DNA from 2 places in the Streptomyces sp. 3MP-14 genome. Region 1 is predicted to be linked to the other one. Evidence: predicted binding sites of a transcription regulator. Region 1 holds the regulator's gene; the other holds the start of a gene.

Evidence for each region. The regulator HrcA, encoded in region 1, represses chaperone genes, less so after heat shock. The targets are predictions, from matches to a motif close to TTNGCACTCNGNNNNNCNGAGTGCNAA.
Region 2: groES (co-chaperone GroES) is a predicted target of HrcA. The motif match lies at 1,580-1,606, and genes of this name have one in related genera.

What each region holds. Positions count from the first base shown of each region.
Region 1 is NZ_VDLZ02000003.1:296,611-301,890, forward strand. It holds gene FH609_RS05825 (SpoIIE family protein phosphatase) at 1-99, shown strand, start outside; gene FH609_RS05830 (MBL fold metallo-hydrolase) at 127-894, opposite strand; gene hrcA (heat-inducible transcriptional repressor HrcA) at 1,221-2,237, shown strand; gene dnaJ (molecular chaperone DnaJ) at 2,238-3,368, shown strand; gene FH609_RS05845 (16S rRNA (uracil(1498)-N(3))-methyltransferase) at 3,365-4,111, shown strand; gene FH609_RS05850 (elongation factor G) at 4,287-5,280, shown strand, end outside.
Region 2 is NZ_VDLZ02000006.1:394,280-399,559, reverse strand. It holds gene groL (chaperonin GroEL) at 1-992, opposite strand, end outside; gene groES (co-chaperone GroES) at 1,124-1,432, opposite strand; gene FH609_RS12700 (polysaccharide deacetylase family protein) at 1,642-2,808, opposite strand; gene FH609_RS12695 (class I SAM-dependent methyltransferase) at 2,990-4,165, shown strand; gene FH609_RS12690 (hypothetical protein) at 4,190-4,441, opposite strand; gene tsaD (tRNA (adenosine(37)-N6)-threonylcarbamoyltransferase complex transferase subunit TsaD) at 4,441-5,280, opposite strand, start outside.

The sequences.
Region 1 (5,280 bases):
GTCGCCCAGGTGGCCTCCGCCTGGGGAACGCGGTTCCACGCCGAGGGCAAGACCATCTGGGCCGAACAGCCGCTGCCCGAGCACGTCGAGGCCCCCTGACCGCCCGCGCCACACGCCCGCGCCACCTCAGCCGTCCGGCACGCCGAACCGCCGTGCCAGCGCCGCCCGTTGGGCCCGGACGAACGCCGCGTCCACCACCGCGCCATGCCCGGGAACGTAGGCGGCCCGCTCCCCGCCCAGCGCCAGCAGCCGGTCCAGGGCCGCCGGCCAGCGCGCCGGCTCGGCGTCGGAGCCGGCCTGCGGTTCGCCCGACTCCTCGACCAGGTCCCCGCAGAACACCACCGAGGGCTCCGCCCCGCCGTCGCGCACCGCGACCACCAGGTCATGGCCGGAGTGGGCCGCGCCCAGGCTCACCAGCTCGGCTGCGCGCCCGCCGCCCAGCGGCAGCGTCAGCCGGTCGGCGACCAGCCGGCCCGGCTCGGGCAGCGCGGCGGCCGAGCGTTCCGCCGCCGCGCGGTCCACCCCCTGCGCCACCGCGTCGCCGGCGACCTCCGCGTCCCCGCGCGTCCAGGGCGGCCGGCGGCCCGCCGCCGCCAGCACCTCGGCGTCGGCGAACGCGCCGGCGCCCAGCAGATGGTCGAAGTGCGGATGCGTCACCGCCAGCCAGCGCACCGGGGGCCAGCCGCGTTCCGCCAGCTGTGCGCGGAGCGCGGCGCCCGCCGCCAGCGAGGGCCCGGCGTCCACGAGCAGCGTGCCCCCCGGCCCGGACACGGCGCCCACCGTCTCGTCCCAGCCCGACAGCCGCCGGCGCACGACCCCCGGCGCGATCTCCTCCCACCCGCGCCCCGGCGCACCCGCCTCGTTCCCCGCGCCCCCGCCGTCTGTCGCCGTCATGGCCCACGACCGTACCCGGGCGGCAGCCGGCCGCCGGGCCCAACGGCCGCCGTCGCGCGCCGCGTTCACGCACCGTCGCCCGACGGTTTCCGGCCGTTCTCCCCCTGACTTCCGGTCGTTCTCCCCGTAACTTCCGGTCGACTTCGGCCCGCGCTCGCCGCCCGCAGCACATCCCGTTCACTCCCCGTCTTTCTCCACCGCCGCTCGTTCCCCGCGCGGGCTACCCCGCCGTACACTGGACCAGGCGTTGGCACTCTGTCCGCCTGAGTGCCAGGAGCCGACAGGCACGGGACGAGTTGGACCGGATGGGACGGGAGGTGTGCGGCGTGCTCAGTGAGCGCAGGCTGGAGGTGCTGCGGGCCATCGTCCAGGACTATGTGGGCACCGAGGAGCCCGTCGGTTCGAAGGCGTTGACCGAGCGGCACAACCTCCAGGTGTCCCCGGCCACCGTGCGCAACGACATGGCCGCGCTGGAGGAGGAGGGCTATATCGCCCAGCCCCACACCAGCGCGGGACGGGTGCCCACGGACAAGGGCTACCGCCTCTTCGTCGACCGGCTCGCCGGCGTCAAGCCGCTGTCCTCGCCGGAGCGCCGCGCGATCCAGAACTTCCTCGACGGCGCGGTCGACCTCGACGACGTGATCGCCCGCACCGTGCGGCTGTTGGCCCAGCTCACCCGCCAGGTCGCCGTCGTCCAGTACCCCTCGCTCAGCCGCTCGACGGTCCGCCATGTCGAGCTGCTCGCGCTCGCGCCGGCGCGCGTGATGCTGGTGCTGATCACCGACACCGGCCGGGTCGAGCAGCGCATGATCGACTGCCCGGCGCCGCTCGGCGAGACCTCGCTCGCCGACCTGCGAGCCCGGCTCAACAGCCGCATCGTGGGCCAGCGTTTCTCCGAGGTGCCCCGGCTGGTGGCCGACCTGCCCGAGGCGTTCGGCCTGGAGGAGCGGGGCGCGGTCGCGACCGTGCTGTCCTCCCTGCTGGAGACCCTGGTCGAGGAGACCGAGGAGCGGCTGATGATCGGCGGCACCGCCAATCTGACGCGCTTCGCCCAGGACTTCCCGCTCACCATCCGCCCGGTGCTGGAGGCGCTGGAGGAACAGGTGGTGCTGCTGCGGCTGCTGGGGGAGGCCAAGGGCTCGGAGATGACGGTGCGCATCGGGCATGAGAACCCTCACGAGGGCCTGACCTCCACATCGGTTGTGTCGGTCGGCTACGGTTCAGGGGACGAAGCGGTCGCGAAGCTCGGAGTCGTCGGACCGACCCGGATGGACTACCCCGGAACGATGGGAGCGGTGCGCGCGGTGGCACGGTACGTCGGACAAATCCTCGCGGAGAACTAGGTGGCGACGGACTACTACGCGGTCTTGGGTGTGCAGCGTGACGCCTCGCAAGACGAGATCAAGAAGGCCTTCCGCCGGCTGGCCCGGGAGCTGCACCCGGATGTGAACCCGGACCCCAAGACGCAGGAGCGGTTCAAGGAGATCAACACCGCCTACGAGGTGCTCTCCGACCCGCAGAAGAAGCAGATGTACGACCTGGGCGGCGATCCGCTCGGGGGCGCCTCCGGCGCGGGCGCCGGGTTCGGCGCCGGCTTCGGGAACTTCTCCGACATCATGGACGCCTTCTTCGGCACCGCGTCCCAGCGCGGCCCCAAGTCGCGCACCCGGCGCGGCCAGGACGCCATGATCCGGCTGACCATCGACCTCAACGAGGCGGCCTTCGGCACCACCCGCGAGATCCAGGTGGACACCGCCACGGTCTGCAACTCCTGCAACGGCGAGGGCGCGGCGCCCGGCACCTCGGCCCAGACCTGCGACATGTGTCGCGGCCGGGGCGAGGTGTCCCAGGTGACGCGCTCGTTCCTCGGCCAGGTCATGACCTCGCGGCCCTGCCCGCAGTGCCAGGGCTTCGGCACCGTGGTGCCCAACCCGTGCCCGGAGTGCGCCGGCGACGGCCGGGTCCGCACCCGCCGCCCGCTGAACGTCAAGATCCCGGCCGGCGTGGACAACGGCACCCGCATCCAGCTCGCCGGCGAGGGCGAGGTCGGCCCCGGCGGCGGCCCACCCGGCGACCTCTATGTCGAGATCCAGGAGAAGCCGCACGCCGTCTTCCAGCGGCGCGGCGACGACCTGCACTGCACGGTCACCATCCCGATGACGGCGGCGGCGCTCGGCACCCAGGTCCCGTTGGACACCCTGGACGGCCGCGAGGAGGTGGACATCCGCCCGGGCACCCAGTCCGGCCAGTCCATCCCGCTGCACGGCCGGGGCATCACGCACCTGCGTGGCAACGGCCGGGGCGACCTGGTGGTGCATGTCGAGGTGCAGACGCCCCACAAGCTGGACCCGGAGCAGGAGGAGCTGCTGCGGCGGCTGGCCAAGCTGCGCGGTGAGGAGCGGCCGACGGGCCAGTTCCAGCCGGGGCAGCAGGGGTTGTTCTCCCGCCTGAAGGACGCGTTCAACGGTCGATGAGCAGCGCTCCGGTCTTTCTCGTCGGGTCGCTGGCGGGCGCCGAGCCCGGCGCCTCGCTGACCCTGGACGGCGCCGAGGGGCGGCACGCGGTCGCGGTGCGCCGGCTGCGGGTCGGCGAGGAGATCGTGCTGAGCGACGGCGCGGGCGCGGGCTGGCTGGGGCGGGTCGCCGAGGTCGGCGGCCGGGACCGGCTCGCGGTGACGGCCCTGGAGCGCCGCGCGGAGCCCGAGCCCACGCCGCACATCACGGTGGTGCAGGCGCTGCCCAAGGGCGACCGGGGCGAGCTGGCCGTGAGTACCATGACGGAGACCGGAGTGGACGCCATCGTTCCCTGGTCCGCCGACCGCTGCGTCACCCAGTGGCGGGGCGAGCGCGGCGCGAAGTCGCTGGCGCGGTGGCGGGCCGCCGCCCGCGAGGCGGCGAAGCAGGCCCGCCGGCTGCGGGTGCCCGAGGTCACCGAGGTGCGGGACGCGGCGGGCGTGGCGCGGCTGTTGGCCGACGCGGCGTTCGCCGGCGTGCTTCACGAGAGCGCCACGCTGCCGCTGGCCGCCGCCCAACTCCCGGCCGAGGGACGGCTGGTGCTGGTGGTCGGCCCCGAAGGGGGCATCACCGAGGCCGAGTTGACGGCCTTCGCCGCCGCCGGCGCGACCCCCTACCGGCTGGGCCCCACGGTGCTGCGCACCTCCACGGCTGGCCCCGCCGCCACGGCCCTGCTGCTGACCCGCACCGGCCGCTGGTCCTGACCCGTCCCCCGGTACCCGCCACCACCCGCCGCCGATAAGTCGGTTGCGACCGCGACGCGGCGCGTGAGACAAAGCTCCGCGACCCGACGGACGGCAGGAGAGGAACGAACGATGAGGCAGACGTCTGTGTCCCGACCGGAAGGATTCACCTCGAACCCAAGGACCAGACGTTTCCGTGCGTATCTCGCAACGTGTTCTCAACCTCGGCATCCTGGCGCATGTTGACGCCGGCAAGACATCCCTGACCGAACGGCTGCTGTTCTCCGCCGGCGTCATCGACGCGGTGGGCAGCGTCGACCGGGGCAGCACCACCACCGACTCGCTCGCCCTGGAGCGGGAACGCGGCATCACCATCCGGTCGGCCGTCGTCTCCTTCCCGCTGGGCGCCACCGGCACCACGGTCAACCTGATCGACACCCCGGGCCACCCCGACTTCATCGCCGAGGTCGAGCGGGTGCTCGGCGTGCTGGACGGCGCCGTGCTGGTGGTCTCCGCCGTGGAGGGCGTGCAGGCCCAGACGCGGGTGCTGATGCGCACGCTGCGGCGGCTGCGGGTGCCCACCCTGATCCTCGTCAACAAGATCGACCGCGCCGGCGCCAGGGACACGTCCCTGCTGGCCGAGATCGCGGCCCGGCTCAGCCCGGGCGCCGTCGCCCTCGGCCGGCCCGAGGGGCTCGGCACCCGGGGCGCGCATTACGTTCCGCACGCCCCCGACGATCCCGCCTTCCGCGAACGGCTCCAGCTGACGCTCGCCGAGCACAGCGAGCCGCTGCTCGCCGCGTATGTGGAGGACGTCCAGGTCGCCCCGGACGCGCTGGCCGCCCAACTCGCCGCCCAGACCGGGCGGGCGCTGGTCCACCCCGTGCTCTTCGGCTCGGCCGCCACCGGCGCCGGGATCGAGGAGCTGACGAACGCCGTCGCCCGCCTGCTGCCGCCCGCCGAGGGCGCCCCCGAGGCCCCGCCGTCCGGCGCCGTCTTCGCCATCGAACGCGGCCCCGCCGGCGAACGCCTCGCCCTCGCCCGGATGTTCGCCGGCACGGTCCGGGTCAGGGACCGGCTGCCCTACGGCCCGCCGGGGGCGACCGTCGAACCGGCGCGGGCCAAGCTCACCTCCCTCGCTGTCTTCGAACGCGGCACCGCCCGCCCCGCCGAGGCGGCAGGACCGGGCC
Region 2 (5,280 bases), on a different contig from region 1:
GTGGTGTCGTCCTTGGTGACCGTGACCCGGCGGGCGGTGCCCAGCACCTCCAGGCCGACCTGGTCGAGCTTGAGGCCGACCTCCTCGGAGATCACGGTGCCGCCGGTGAGAGTGGCCATGTCGCCGAGCATCGCCTTGCGGCGGTCGCCGAAGCCGGGGGCCTTGACCGCGACCGAGTTGAAGGTGCCGCGGATCTTGTTGACCACCAGCGTGGACAGGGCCTCGCCCTCGACGTCCTCGGCGATGATCAGCAGCGGGCGGGAGCCGCCGGACTGCATGATCTTCTCCAGCAGCGGCAGCAGGTCCTGGATGGAGCTGATCTTGCCCTGGTGGATCAGGATGTAGGGGTCGTCGAGGACGGCCTCCATGCGCTCCTGGTCGGTGACCATGTAGTGCGAGAGGTAGCCCTTGTCGAAGGCCATGCCCTCGGTGAAGTCCAGGTCCAGGCCGAAGGTCTGCGACTCCTCGACGGTGATCACACCGTCCTTGCCGACCTTGTCCATGGCCTCGGCGATCAGCTCGCCGACCCGCTTGTCCTGGGCGGACAGCGCGGCCACGGCGGCGATGTCCTCCTTGGAGTCGATCGGCCGGGCGCTGGCGCGCAGGTCGTCGGCGACGGCGGCGACGGCCGCGTCGATGCCGCGCTTCAGCCCGGACGGGGAGGCGCCGGCGGCCACGTTCCGCAGGCCCTCGCGCACCAGCGCCTGGGCGAGCACGGTCGCGGTGGTGGTGCCGTCACCAGCGATGTCGTTGGTCTTGGTCGCCACCTCCTTCACCAGCTGGGCGCCGAGGTTCTCGTAGGGGTCCTCGGTCTCGACCTCGCGGGCGATGGTGACGCCGTCGTTGGTGATGGTGGGGGCGCCGAACTTCTTGTCGATCACGACGTTGCGGCCCTTGGGGCCGATGGTCACCTTGACCGCGTCCGCCAGCTGGTTGACGCCGCGCTCAAGGGCCCGACGGGCGTCCTCGTCGAATTTCAGGATCTTCGCCATGGGTCTTGGGTGTCCCTTAGTTTCCTCTTGGAGTCAGGCCGCAATCAGGCCGCTGGAATCAGACCGCGCCCCGGCCCCGGCAACTGGCTACAGCGCGGGTTCCGAGGCGCGGCGCGACAAGCGTCGGTGCGTTACTTCTCGACGATCGCGAGAACGTCGCGGGCCGAGAGGACGAGGTACTCCTCGTTGTTGTACTTGACCTCGGTGCCGCCGTACTTGCTGTACAGCACGATGTCGCCGACCTTGACGTCGAGCGGCAGACGGTTGCCGTCCTCGAAGCGGCCCGGGCCCACGGCCAGGACGGTGCCCTCCTGGGGCTTCTCCTTGGCGGTGTCCGGAATGACCAGGCCCGAGGCCGTGGTCTGCTCGGCGTCGAGCGGCTGGACCACGATGCGGTCCTCAAGCGGCTTGATGGCAACCTTGGAGCTGGCGGTCGTCACGATCCGACCTCCCCCTTCGGAGATCTCACGGGGTTATCTATGGCTGGATGGCGACCTGGTGGACCCGTCGTCGCGGGTGCCGAGTCCGCCTGTCGCACGATCTGGCACTCTTTGAGTGAGAGTGCCAGCCACGAGACTAGGCCGCCGTTAGCACTCAGTCAACTAGAGTGCCAACGCGCCGGTTCCGGCGGGTGTTCTCACCGGCGTTCTCACAGGTAGTCCTCCAACCGCGCGACGGCGAAGCCCTGCTCGGTCGCGGCGTCCAGCAGCCGGCGGACCATGTCCGTCATCGCCGCGTCCCACTCGGCCTCGCCCCGGAAGTGGGTGAGCACGATGTCCCCCGGGTGGAACTTCCGGTCGGCCCGCCCGTACTCGATTCGGTCGGGGAACGCCTCGGCGGCCCACAGCGGCACCACCTCGATCCCGCACGCGGCGGCGGCCCGCAGGGTGGCCTCGTCATAGGCCCCGTAGGGCGGCCGGAAGAGCACCGGGCGGTGCCCCAACTCCTTCTCCAGGATGTCCTGTTGGCCGCAGATCTCGGCGCGCTGCTCGGCCTCGCTGAGCCGGTCCATCTGGCGGTGGGTGATCGAGTGGTTGTGCATCCCGTAGCCGGCGCGCTGGGCCTCGCGGAAGTAGCCGTAGTCCTCGCGCGCGACCTCGTCGGAGAGGAAGCCGCTCATCGGGACGTCCAGGCCGCGCAGCATCTCCAGCAGCGCGGGGTCCTTGTCGGCGCCGTCGTCCACGGTCAGGAAGATGACCTTCTGGTCCGTCGGCACCTGGACGATCACCGGCGGCAGCCCCTCGCCCTTCAGGTGTCCCGGCTCGGTGGTCAGCTCGGGCTTCTTCTCGGGGGGCGTTGGCGCGCGCAGCGGCGCCTTGCGCAGTTTCCACTGCTTGACGGCCGCGCCCCGGCGCACTTCGGCGCGTTGCAGCCGGTCGGCGTACGCCTGGAGCGAGTGCGCGATGTCGGGCGCCTGCACGCGCTGCGGCACGCCGAGGAACGGGGCGCCCCGGGCGGTGGGCGCCGCGATCTCGGCGGTGAGGGTGCGCCACCGTGGCTCGTCCGGCGGCTGGTCGGGGCGCAGCGGGGGCGGGATGCCGACGCCGGAGCAGACCACGGCCAGCACGGTGGCGCCGCCGAGCGCGCCGTAGCGGCGCAGCCTGGCGCGGAGCGGCCGGCTCCCGTGGCCCGACCCGCCACCGCCCGTCGTTCCGCCGCCTGAACCGCCGCCGCCCGTCCGGGCGTTGCCGCGCAGGGCGGTGAGGCGGGCGAGGAGGGCGGCGCTCGCGCGGGGGCGGGCATGGCGGGGTGCGCGCGCCCTCGCCGCGAGTCGATCCTTCCAGTCGTTTTGTACTACTTGTCGGATTAGCTTCATGGTTCGGGATGGTGCCACCGGGAAGCGCGACTCCCCCGCAGCCGCCACCGGCCGCCCGGGCAGAATGACTCGGGTGGCCCCACCCCCCGATCACCCCTCCGAGCAGCCCTCCGAGCAGCCCTCCGAACGACCCCGCACGCCGGACCCCGAAGCCCCCGACCCCACCGCCGCGTTCGCCGCCCTGCTCACCGATCCAGGCCAGCGGCTGCTGGAGCGGGTGCGGGAGGTCACGCCGGCCGAGGAGTTGGCCGTGGCGACCCGGCTGCGCCGGGAACACCCGCCAGCGCTGGTCGCCGCCGCGCTGAGCCAGGCCCGGCTGCGGCAGCGGGCCGAGGCCAAGTTCGGCGCGGACGCGGCGGCGATGTACTTCACCCCCGAAGGGCTGGAACAGGCCACCCGGACCTCCGTCGCCGACTGGCGCGCGGGCCGGCTCGCGCGCGCCGGCGTGCGCCGGATCGCGGACCTGTGCTGCGGGATCGGCGGCGACGCCATCGCGCTCGCCCGCGCGGGGCTGAACGTGCTCGCGGTGGACCGCTCGCCGCTGACCTGCGCGGTCGCCGAGGCCAACGCGGCGGCGCTGGGCCTGGCCGACCGGATCGAGGTGCGCAACGCGCCCGTCGAGACCGTTGTGGACGCCGAACTCGACGGGCGGGTCGACGCCTTCGACGCCGTGTTCGTGGACCCGGCGCGGCGCGGCGGCCGGGGCCGGATCTTCGACCCCGAGTCCTACGCGCCGCCGCTGTCCTGGGCGTTGGCCACCGCCGCCCGGCTGCCGAACGCCGCGCTGAAGATCGCCCCCGGCGTGCCCCACGAGGCGATCCCGCCCTGGGCGGAGGCCGAGTGGGTCTCGCACCGGGGCGAGGTCAAGGAGGCGGTGCTCTGGTTCGGCGACCTCGCCGAACCCGGGCTGCGCCGGGCCACGCTGCTGCCGGGCGGCGACTCGTTGGCCGGCGCCCCCGAGCCTGCCCCGGCCGGCGCGCCGGGACGCTATCTCTACGAGCCGGACGGCGCGGTGATCAGGGCAGGACTGGTGGGCGCGGTGGCCGAGGCGGTCGGCGGCCGGCTGCTCGACCCGAGCATCGCCTACCTCACCGCCGACGCGATCGTGCCGACCCCCTACGCGACCGCGTACGAGATCACCGACGTGCTGCCGTTCCACCTCAAGCGGCTGCGGGCGCTGCTGCGCGAACGGGACGTCGGCACGTTGACCGTCAAGAAGCGGGGCTCGGCGATCACGCCCGAGGAGCTGCTGCGCCGGGTCAGGCCCAGCGGGCGGAACGCGGCCACCGTCTTCCTGACCCGGGTCGCCGGGGCGCCCAGCATGATCCTGGGCCGGCCGCTGCGGCCGACGCCCTGAGCCGGCGCCGGCGAGCGGGGTCGGCTACGACTCCACCGGCGTGAAGCGCCAGCGGTGCGGCGGTCGGGCCAGCAACTCGCCCGGCGGGTCCGGGAGTTCCGGCGGAACGTCCACCGCGTCCGGCCACCAGGTGATCACCAGCACCCGGTCCTGGGGCGCGACGAACGTCTCCCTGCGCTCCGGCGCCGGGTCCAGCCGCCGCGCGCGGGCCCAGGCCAGCAGGTCGTCGCCCCGGCCGGGCGCGGCCTTCGCCTCCCACATCAGCGCCAGCGCCATCAGCCCGGCTCCCCCGCCGGCACCAGCGGCTCGGTCACCGGCAGCGAGGAGTCGGCCGGCAGGTCCCACGCGGACGGCGGCCGGTTCCTGGCCACCATCTCGGCGCCCAGCGCCGCCACCATCGCCCCGTTGTCCGTGCACAGCCCGGGCCGGGGCACCCGCAGGGTGATGCCGGCGGCCGCGCAGCGCTCCTCGGCCATCGCGCGCAGCCGGGAGTTGGCGGCCACCCCGCCGCCGATCATCAGGTGGTCCACGCCCTGCTCGCGGCAGGCGCGGACGGCCTTCCGGGTGAGCACGTCGGTGACCGCCTCCTGGAACGAGGCCGCCACGTCCGCCACCGGCACGTCCAGGCCGGCCCGCCGCTGGGTCTCCACCCAGCGCGCCACCGCCGTCTTCAGCCCGGAGAACGAGAAGTCGAACGGTGCGTCCCTGGGCCCGGTCAGCCCGCGCGGGAAGGCGATCGCGTTCGGGTCGCCGGCCCGCGCCTCCCGGTCGATCGCTGGCCCGCCGGGGAAGCCGAGCCCCAGCACCCGCGCGACCTTGTCGAACGCCTCGCCCGCCGCGTCGTCGATGGTGGCGCCCAACGGGCGGACGTCCGTGGTGATGTCGGGCGCCAGCAGCAGCGAGGAGTGGCCGCCGGAGACCAGCAGCGCCATGGTCGGCTCGGGCAGCCGCCCGTGCTCCAGCTGGTCGACGCAGATGTGCGAGGCGAGGTGGTTCACCCCGTAGAGCGGCTTGTCCAGCGCGTAGGCGTACGCCTTGGCCGCCGAGACCCCGACCAGCAGCGCGCCGGCCAGGCCCGGGCCGGCCGTGACGGCGATGCCGTCCAGGTCGCCGGC